DNA from 3 places in the Kribbella sp. CCNWLW201 genome. Region 1 is predicted to be linked to each of the others. Evidence: riboswitches for the same ligand, from Rfam matches in the RefSeq annotation. Region 1 holds a riboswitch; each other region holds the start of a gene.
What was found. Region 1 has a riboswitch for ZMP and ZTP ahead of V9K99_RS24725 (glycine hydroxymethyltransferase). Riboswitches for the same ligand answer to the same signal wherever they lie in the genome.
Positions count from the first base shown of each region.

Region 2: another riboswitch for ZMP and ZTP. It lies ahead of V9K99_RS37040 (bifunctional 5,10-methylenetetrahydrofolate dehydrogenase/5,10-methenyltetrahydrofolate cyclohydrolase); the one in region 1 lies ahead of V9K99_RS24725 (glycine hydroxymethyltransferase).
Region 3: another riboswitch for ZMP and ZTP. It lies ahead of V9K99_RS41335 (hypothetical protein); the one in region 1 lies ahead of V9K99_RS24725 (glycine hydroxymethyltransferase).

Region 1 covers NZ_JBBCBQ010000006.1:134,342-137,606, reverse strand. Annotated here, with positions in the region: gene V9K99_RS24730 (acyl-CoA dehydrogenase family protein) at 1-1,193, shown strand, start outside; ZMP/ZTP riboswitch at 1,191-1,272, shown strand; gene V9K99_RS24725 (glycine hydroxymethyltransferase) at 1,301-2,749, shown strand; gene V9K99_RS24720 (GbsR/MarR family transcriptional regulator) at 2,798-3,265, shown strand, end outside.
Region 2 covers NZ_JBBCBQ010000012.1:171,934-175,198, forward strand. Annotated here, with positions in the region: gene V9K99_RS37030 (beta-N-acetylglucosaminidase domain-containing protein) at 1-1,161, shown strand, start outside; gene V9K99_RS37035 (GNAT family N-acetyltransferase) at 1,177-1,830, shown strand; ZMP/ZTP riboswitch at 1,836-1,925, shown strand; gene V9K99_RS37040 (bifunctional 5,10-methylenetetrahydrofolate dehydrogenase/5,10-methenyltetrahydrofolate cyclohydrolase) at 1,951-2,820, shown strand; gene aroH (chorismate mutase) at 2,852-3,220, shown strand; gene V9K99_RS37050 (prephenate dehydrogenase) at 3,217-3,265, shown strand, end outside.
Region 3 covers NZ_JBBCBQ010000018.1:37,762-41,026, reverse strand. Annotated here, with positions in the region: partial or broken gene V9K99_RS41345 (CHAP domain-containing protein) at 40-195, shown strand; gene V9K99_RS41340 (hypothetical protein) at 257-1,255, opposite strand; ZMP/ZTP riboswitch at 1,320-1,400, shown strand; gene V9K99_RS41335 (hypothetical protein) at 1,421-2,125, shown strand; gene V9K99_RS41330 (hypothetical protein) at 2,162-2,335, shown strand; gene V9K99_RS41325 (MoaD/ThiS family protein) at 2,348-2,614, opposite strand; gene V9K99_RS41320 (WD40/YVTN/BNR-like repeat-containing protein) at 2,616-3,265, opposite strand, start outside.

The DNA of each region.
Region 1 (3,265 bases):
ACGAGCGGCTCGCCAAGGAGTGGATCCCGCAACTCGCTTCCACCCGGTACGACGTCCGCCGGCTGCCCGCGGCCGAGAAGACCGGCGTACTCGCCGGGATGGGGATGACCGAGAAGCAGGGTGGGTCCGACGTACGGGCGAACCTGACTACCGCGACGCCGACCGGGAGCGACGGCGAATACCAGCTGAACGGGCACAAGTGGTTCTGCTCGGCGCCGCAGGTCGACGTGTTCCTGGTGCTGGCGCAGGCTCCGGAGGGGCTCAGCTGTTTCGTCGTACCGCGGGTTCTTGCCGATGGCAACCGGAACGCGTTTGCCCTGCAGCGGCTGAAGGACAAGCTCGGGAACCGGTCGAACGCGTCCAGCGAGGTCGAGTTCCACGGCACCGTCGGGTATCGCCTCGGCGACGAGGGCGCCGGTGTCCGCACCATCATCGAGATGGTCGCCGCCACCCGACTCGACTGCGTTCTCGGCTCGGCCGCCCTGCAGCGCCGGGCGCTGGTCGAGGCCATCTGGCACACGTCGCACCGCAGTGCTTTCGGTGGGCTGCTGCGGGACAAGCCGGCGATGCAGAACGTCCTCGCCGACCTGGCGTTGGAGAGCGAGGCGGCGACCGCGCTCGGGATGCGACTGGCTGCCGCCGTCGACGCGTCAATACAAGGTGACGACCAGGCTGCGGCATTCCGGCGGATCGGGCTGCCTTTGGCGAAGTTCTGGGTGTGCAAGCGGACGCCGTTCATGGTGGCCGAGGCGCTCGAGTGCCTGGGTGGAAACGGGTTCGTCGAGGAATCCGGCATGCCTTTGCTGTTCCGGGAGTCGCCGTTGAACTCGATCTGGGAAGGATCCGGCAACGTCAACGCACTTGACGTACTGCGGGCGCTGCGGCGGCCGGAGTCGCTGGAGGCGTGGCTGCTGGAGGTTGGTGCGGCACGCGGGGCCGACGAACGCCTCGACTCGGCGGTGAACGACGTACTGCAAGCGCTTGCTGACCTGGAAGGCGCGGAGTCGGGAGCTCGGCGGCTGGCGGCCCGGATGGCCCTGTGCCTGCAGGCGTCGCTGCTCGTCCGCTACTCCACGCCGGACGTCGCGGACGCGTTCGTGGCGTCCCGGCTGGCGAATGATTGGGGCGGTGTCTTCGGCACACTCCCGAGGACCACACCGTTCCCGGCGATCGTCGACCGCACGATAGGGTGAGCGAGTCGCGACTGGCGCGCTGAGGTGGAGAACCACCGGGGAGCGAAGAACGTCGGCACCGTGCGCCTGGGTGCCTTCGACCCACTGCAACCGCAGGAGAGACAACGATGACTCAACCCTTCGATGCCGCCGCCGCATCGGCCGCGTACCGCAACGCGCTCGAGGTGATCGGCGCGGTGGAACCCACCATCGCCGGCGCGATCAAGGCCGAACTGGCCGACCAGCGTTCCTCGCTCAAGCTGATCGCGAGCGAGAACTACGCCTCCCCCGCCACCTTGCTGACGATGGGCAACTGGCTGTCCGACAAGTACGCCGAAGGCACCATCGGGCACCGCTTCTACGCCGGCTGCCAGAACGTCGACACCGTCGAGCAGACCGCGGCCGACCACGCCAAGGCCCTGTTCGACGCACCGCACGCCTACGTCCAGCCGCACTCCGGCATCGACGCGAACCTGGTCGCGTTCTGGGCGATCCTGGCCCAGCGGATCGAGTCGCCGGCGCTGGCCGAGGCCGGTGCGAAGCACGTCAACGACCTGACCGACGAGGACTGGACGAAGCTCCGCAAGGCGCTCGGCGACCAGAAGATGCTGGGCATGTCGCTGGACGCCGGCGGTCACCTGACCCACGGGTTCCGGCCGAACATCTCCGGCAAGATGTTCAACCAGCACTCCTACGGCACCGACCCGGAGACCGGACTGCTCGACTACGACAAGGTCGCCGCGACCGCCCGCGAGTTCAAGCCGCTGATCCTGATCGCCGGCTACTCGGCGTACCCGCGCAAGATCGACTTCGCGAAGATGCGGGAGATCGCGGACGAGGTCGGCGCCACCCTGATGGTCGACATGGCCCACTTCGCCGGCCTGGTCGCGGGCAAGGTCTTCACCGGGAACTTCGACCCGGTGCCGCACGCGCACGTCACCACGACCACCACGCACAAGTCGCTCCGCGGTCCGCGCGGCGGCATGGTGCTGTGCCAGCCCGAGTACGCCGATGCGGTCGACCGTGGTTGCCCGATGGTGCTCGGCGGTCCGCTCAGCCAGACGATGGCGGCGAAGGCGGTCGCACTGGCCGAGGCGCGGCAGCCTTCGTTCCAGGACTACGCGCAGGCGGTCGCGGACAACGCGGTCACGCTGGCCGAGGGCCTGATGAAGCGTGGCGTCAAACTGGTGACCGACGGTACTGAGAACCACCTGGTGCTGCTCGATGTGTCGTCGTACGGGATCACCGGGCGGCAGGCCGAATCGGCGTTGCTCGACGCGGGCATCGTGACGAACCGGAACGCAGTGCCGCGCGACCCGAACGGCGCGTGGTACACGTCGGGTGTCCGGATCGGCACGCCGGCGCTGACCACGCGTGGCTTCGGAGCCGACGAGTTCGACCGGGTCGCCGAGCTGATCGTCGACGTCCTGTCCTCGACCACGCCGACCACGACGTCGGCCGGTGCGCCGTCGAAGGCGAAGTACGTGCTCGCCGACGGCGTCGCGGACAAGACCAAGGCCGCCTCGGCCGAGATGCTCGACAAGCACCCGCTGTACCCGGGTCTCGAGCTCAGCTGACGGGCTCGAACTATCAGAAAGTTGTGATAGTTGCGGTAGGGTGCGGCCATGCCGCACCCTGACCCGACTCCGGAAGAGATCAGTCAGTTCGTCGAGCGCTTCGCCGGCGTGCTGGCGAACAGCGGCGTACCGACCATGTCCGCCCGGGTGATCGGGCGGATGCTGGTCAGCCCGACCGGCACTTTGACGTCCGCCGAGCTGGCCGAGTCCTTGCAGATCAGCCAGCCGGCGGTGTCCGGCGCCGTACGCCAGCTGCTACAGGTCGGCTTCATCACGCGGGAGCGGATCCCGGGTTCGCGCAAGGACCACTACCGGATCCGGGACGACGTGTTCGCCGCCCTGCTCGAGCGCCGCAACAGCGCCCTCGCCGAGTGGGAGTCCACCAGCCGCTCCGGCGTCGACCTCTTCGGCGCCGACACCACCGTCGGCCGCCGCCTCACCGAAGCCGCCGACTTCTTCGCCTTCATCCACAAGGACCTCGAACACCTGATCAAAAGCTGGGGCGCCGAGCACCCC
Region 2 (3,265 bases), on a different contig from region 1:
GCCCGGACCGCTGCATTCTGGAAGACCTGGCAGACCGGGGATCGCGACAGTGCGATCGCGGCGATCAAGCCGTACTTCACCGCGGTCGAGAAGGCGCCCGCGCAGCTACGCCTGGGTGTGAAGGATCCAGCGTTTGCTGACGAGGCGAAGGCTTGGCTCGACGCCACTGTGCTGTGGGGGCAGGCGCTGCAGCGATCGCTGCAACTCCTCGATGAAGTGGCCGAGGGCAAGGGCGCGGCAGCGTGGACGAGCCGGCAACGGATCGACCGGCTGGTCACCCAGGCCAAGGCGATCCGCGACACCCGCCTGCCGCACTCCAACACCTACCCGCGCATCGGTGAGGGTGTGGCCGACGCGTTCCTCACCGAGGCCGGCCGGGTCCACGACCAGTGGATGGGCATCGAGCCGGGGCGTACGGCGTCCAGCTCACAGGGCACGTACGCCGAGAACGTCCCCGACCGCATGATCGACGGCGACGAGTCGACCTTCTACTGGAGCAACGGCGCGCCGGTGGCCGGTGACGAGATCCGCGTCGACCTCGGCGCACCACGGGCGATCGGCGACATCGCCGTACTGATGGGGAAGTCCGGCAGCCCGCAGGACTACATCCACTCCGGCGCCCTGGAGTACTCCACCGACGGGTCCAGTTGGACCGAGCTCACGCGGGCCACCACGGCTGAGGTCCGCTTCACCGCGAACGCCACGGCTCGGTATGTCCGCTACCGAGCCCTTGCCGACAACCCGTCGTACTGGCTCGTGGTTCGTGAGTTCTCGATCCAGGTGACCGACGGCTCCGAGTCGGTGCTCACGGCAACAGGTACGCCGGCTCCCGCGGACGGCTCGGCCTTGTCCAACGCAGTCGATCGCAACGTGACCACCAGCTACACCGCCGTGACAGCACCCATCGAAGGTGATGCGCTGGTCATCACACTGTCGACGCCACGCCCGGTGGATCGGCTCACCGTCCTCCAGGCCGACGGCTCCGCTGCCCTCGGCCGACTCGAGGTGAAGACCGCGGCGGGGTGGAAACCAGCGGGTCAGATTCAGGCCGCCTACACCGCTGTCGCGATCCCGTCGGCCACTGTCGAGGCGGTTCGGATCAGTTGGGCGGCCGGCGCCGTACCGCCACGGGTCCATGAGGTGATCCTGCACCGAAACTAGGTTGCCCGGGATCTGATGTCGGCCCAGGATGGCGGCGTGCTGATCGACCACTGGCCGCTGCGCCGCCTCCGGCTGACCACCGAACGCCTTGTCCTCCGGCAGCCGGACGAGGAAGAGCTGGCCGCGCTCGCGGATGTCGCCGCAAACGGCGTCCACAAGCCAGGGGAGCGGCCGTTCTTGACCCCGTGGACAGAGGTGCCACCGGCCGAACGCGCCCGGAGCGTGATGCAGGGGTACTGGAGCACTCTGGCCGAGTGGACTCCGCAGGACTGGGCGTTGAAGCTCGGTGTGTTTCGCGACACGACGCCGATCGGCATGGTCACCCTGCGCGCCCAGGACTTCGCCGTCCTCCGCGAGGTGAAGACGACCTCTTGGCTCGGCCTGCCACACCACCGCCAGGGGTTCGGCACCGAGGCACGGCAGGCGCTGCTGCAGCTCGCCTTCGACGGGCTCGATGCGGTGGCGGCGCTGACCGAGGTGTTCCAGGACAACGCCGCCTCCCAGGGCGTCTCCCGGAAACTCGGCTACCGGCCGGACGGCATCTCCCGCGACGTCCTCGACGGTCAGCCGGTCATCTCGGACCGCCTCCGCCTGACGCGCGACGACTGGTCCGGTGCACAGGTCAGGGTTGACGGGCTGGAGGGCTGCCGGGAGTGGTTCGTCGCGTAGGCTGGTCCGCGGACCGCGACTGGCGTTGAGGTGGAGGACCACCGGGGAACGGTCTGCCGGTAGATCTGGCTGAGCCGCGCGCCTGGGCACCCTTCTCGCTGCCCGAAGGAGCGCGCCGGAATGACCAAGTTGATGATCGGGACCGACCTTGCCGCCGAGATGGTGGCGAAGGCGGCCGCCAGGGCTCGGGACCTGCAGGAGAAGACCGGCGTGCAGCCGTGTCTGGCGACCGTGCTCGTGGGGGACGACCCTGCGTCGGCGACGTACGTGCGGATGAAGCAGAACCGGAGCAAGAAGGCCGGCATCGGGTCGCGGAGCGTCGTACTGCCTGCCGAGACGACGACCGAGGAACTGGTCGCTGAGCTGCACAAGCTGTCCGCGGACCCTGAGGTGCACGGGATCCTGCTGCAGCACCCGGTGCCGGCGCAGATCGACGAGCGGGCCGCGTTCGAGGCGATCGACCCGGCCAAGGACGTTGACGGGGTGACCATGCACGCGTTCGCCGCGATGGCGTTCGGCGAGCCCGGGTTCCGGTCCTGCACGCCCGGCGGCATCCTGCGGCTGCTCGAGGCGTACGACGTACCGATCGCCGGAGCGCACGCGGTCGTGATCGGCCGCAGCCCGATCCTCGGCAAGCCGGCCGGGATGTTGCTGCTGGCATCGAACGCGACCGTCACCTACACCCACTCGCGGACCACGAACCTGCCCGACATCGTCCGGACCGCGGACATCGTGGTCGCGGCGGTCGGCAAGCCGAACTTCGTCCGCGGCGACTGGCTCAAGCCGGGCGCGGTGGTGGTCGACGCCGGGTACAACGAAGGCAACGTCGGCGACGTCCACTTCGACGAGGCCGCCGCGGTGGCGAGCCTGATCACCCCGGTCCCGGGCGGGGTCGGGCCGATGACGATCGCGCTGCTGCTGGAGCAGACGGTCGACGCCGCGGAGGCACAATCCGAGACGGCTGTCCACTCCGTGGTTACTCTGCCCTAGGGTTGGGGTAGACGACTAAGGAGGCGGAGACGTGGCGGTACGGGCGATCCGGGGTGCCACCCAGCTGGAGGTGGACGAGCGCGAGCATCTGCTCGAGCGGTCCGCCGAGCTGGTGAAGGCAGTCCTGGAAGCGAATGATCTGGACCGGGAGGACCTGATCAGCATCCTGTTCACCGTCACGCCGGACCTGCGCTCGGAGTTTCCCGCCGTGGCGGGCCGGCAGATCGGACTGACCGACGTACCGCTGATGTGCATGCAGGAGATCGACGTCCCGCACGCTCTGCCGCGGGTGGTCCGGATGATGGTGCACGCCGAGTCGGCGCGCTCCCGCGACAAGATCCAGCACGTCTACCTGCACGGCGCCGTCGCCCTGCGTCCAGATCTCACAGGCGCCCAGTGACCGAGCTTCGGGGTCCGGTTCGGATTGTCGGCGCCGGACTGATCG
Region 3 (3,265 bases), on a different contig from region 1:
AGTTAATTACATACTCGCCGCGCCCACTCCGGCAACTCCGGGATGAAGCCCGGCGACATCGTGCTCTACGGCACCGGACCGCAGAGCACGAGCACCAGCGTGCACACCGGCGTCGTGGTTGCCGTCGGCAACGGCACGATCACCACCGTCGAAGGCAACTCCGCCAACATCTACGGCTGGGTCTCTGCCCACTAGTCCTTCTGCGTCCGAAGATCCGAGGGCTATAGGCCACAGATCTTCGGACGCAAGCTGCCACCTAGGCCATTTGTTTGGTGACGGCGGTGGTGAAGGCTGTGAGGGGGTCTGGGGCGTTGGTGTAGGCCCAGGGGACGCTTTCGATTCGGCCTTGGGTCAGGGCGGCCTGTTCCATCGCGGCGGCCTTCGCTCCGACGGTCTTGAGGGCGAAGGCCATCGTGCCGTGCGCGGAGATGTCGGCCACCTCGGGCTCGCGACCGGGCACCAGCCACTTGTCGCGGGCGGCGAGCAAGACATGCTTCCGGTTGGTGATCTCCCGCGTGTACCGAGCGCCACGCTGCATCTTCGTCAACTCGCTGTCACTCAGTACGTCGACCCACACCTCGTTGGCCACCATCGCGGCGACCGCACAGAGCGCACTACCCGGCTGGGCGTTCGCGACGGTCTGGTCGCCGAAGCGGACGATCTGGGCGATGTCGAGGCCCGACCACTTCGGTGCCAGCGCCTGCACCCGACCACTGTGTGCCTGGTAGCTGGCCGGGTGCCGCTCCATCGCGGACCGGAAGATGTCGTTCTTGTCGTCCATCGACGCCTGCAGGCCGATCGCCACCCACTGCAGCACCTCCCAGGGCGCCGCGTCGTCCGGGGCGGCCGCGATGCCGTAGTCCAGCACCTCAGCCGCCGTACGGAGGATGTCGTGGAAGGTCGCGAACCGCTGCTCGGAGACCTGCTCCGCCCACGCCCCGGTCCGCACCTCCCAGGCCTCGAACACCAGCGTCTGCCCCAGCCACAGCAGCAGGTCCGGGTCACCCGGCACAGCCTCCAGCCGCAGCTCGAGCTGCTCGCTGTGACCGATGGCCGCCTTCCCCAGCCCCATCGCCCGGAACGAGCGCCGATCGGTGTTCTGCGGCGAGGCCTTGAGCAGTTCCGTCCCGGTCGAGAGATCGCCCCCACGGACTGCGGCGTAGGCGGCGTCGAGCTCCGGATCGGCCCACGCCTGATCCAGCCGTAGCCCCTCCGTCGCCGCTCCCGCCGGCTGCTTCCGCGAAAAGATCCCCATACGCGCGATGGTAGGCCGGGTTTCGGCCGCCGGGACGAGCTTTGCACCTTCGTGCAATAAGCTGCGGTCGTACCGCGACTGGCGAGGGTGGAGCACCACCGTGGAGCGGATGACAGACAAGGCGTCGTCCGCCTGGGCGCCTCCGAACTTCTCGGAGGTTGTCCGATGCAGTTGCGCTACGGCATGAATCCCCATCAGTCCGCCTCCGTCACGGCGCTCGGCCAGTGGCCGTTCACGGTGGTCAGCGGCTCACCGTCGTACATCAATGTGCTCGATGCACTGACCGGCTGGCAGCTGGTCCGCGAAGCCTCAGCTCTGCTCGGTCTGCCGGCCGCGGCGTCGTTCAAGCACGTCTCCCCCGCCGGTGCCGCGGTCGCCGACACCGTGACCAGTGCGTATGAACGGGCGCGGGATGCCGATCCCAAGTCGTCGTACGGCGATTTCGTCACGGTGTCGCACCCGGTCGACGCAGAGCTCGCGGCCGTACTCAAACGGCTGGTCTGCGACGGGATCATCGCTCCCGGGTACGACGAAGGCGTGGTCGGCGTACTCGCGGGGAAGAAGCGCGGCAGCTTCCTGGTGCTCGAGGCGGACCCGACGTTCGAGCCTGCCAAGGAGGAGGTCCGTGAGGTGTACGGCGTTCGGCTGACGCAGGAGCGGGATGCGGCGCCGGTGGATCGGTCGTTGCTGGACCCTGGTCTGCCCGAGGGTGCGGCGCGGGATCTGCTGCTGGGGATGGTCGTGGCGCGGTACACGCAGTCGAACACAGTCGCGATGGTCAAGGACGGGATGGCGATCGGCATCGGCGCCGGGCAGCAGTCGCGGATCGACTGCACCCGGCTGGCCGGTGAGAAGGCGTCGACGTGGTAGGCCCGGCATTCGACCGAGGCGCTGCAGGATGTCGCGATGGTCTCGGACGGGGCGATCCCGTTCGTCGACAACATCATCGAAGCGCACCGGCACGGCGTTCGCTACCTCGCCGAGCCGGGTGGGTCGATCCGCTCGGATGAGGTCGCCGCGGCCTGCGACAAGCTGGGGATCAGCCTGTCGCAGACCGGGCTCCGGTTGTTCCGCCACTGAGGCGAAAGGTGCTCAGCCGCCTGCCACGCTGGGGAGGATCATCAGTTCGTCCCCGTCCTTCAGCGTCGTACCGAGACCGTCCAGGTCGCGGATGTTGTCGTTGCCGAGGTAGATGTTCACGTGCCGCCGTACTGCGCCCTGCTCGTCGGTCAGCCGGCGACGCAGGACCGGGTCCAGGGCGGCGACGACCTCGCCGACGGTGGCTCCGTCGACCTCGACCCGCTCGGCGCCGCCCGCGAACGGTCTCAGCACGGTCGGCAGCTTGACCCCGATCGCCATCTCAGCCCACTACGGCGGCGCGGACGGTCAGCACGTCCGGGAGGTGCCGCGCGACCTCGGTCCAGGTGTCGCCCGCGTCGGCGCTGGCGTAGACGCAGCCGTCACGCGTGCCCAGGTACACCCCGGCCGGGTCGGCCGTGTCCATGCACATCGCGTCCCGGAGGACCGGCGCGTACGACGGTACGTCGGGCAGCCCGTTCGTCAGCGCCTCCCAGGTGGACCCGGCGTCGCGGGAGCGGAAGACGCGGCACTTCGCGTCGGTGGGGATCCGGTTCCCGTCCGCGATCAGCGGGAAGACGTAGACCGTCTCCGGCTCGTGCGGGTGTACCGCGATCGGGAATCCGAAGTCCGACGGCAGCCCGTCCGCGATCGACTTCCAGATCGCCCCGCCGTCGTCGGACCGGTAGACCCCGTGGTGGTTCTGCGCGAACATCCGCTCCGGTACGTCGGGATGCGCGGCGAGCTTGTGCACACACTGACCGAACTCGGGGTAGGGATCGGGGAAGAACTTCGCCTGGATCCCCTGGTTCCTCGGCGACCACGTCTCGCCACCGTCCGACGTCTGGTAGACGCCCCCGGTCGACATCGCCACGCTGACGCGGTCGGGATCGGTCGGATGCGGCAGCACGGTGTGGATCGCCTGACCGCCGA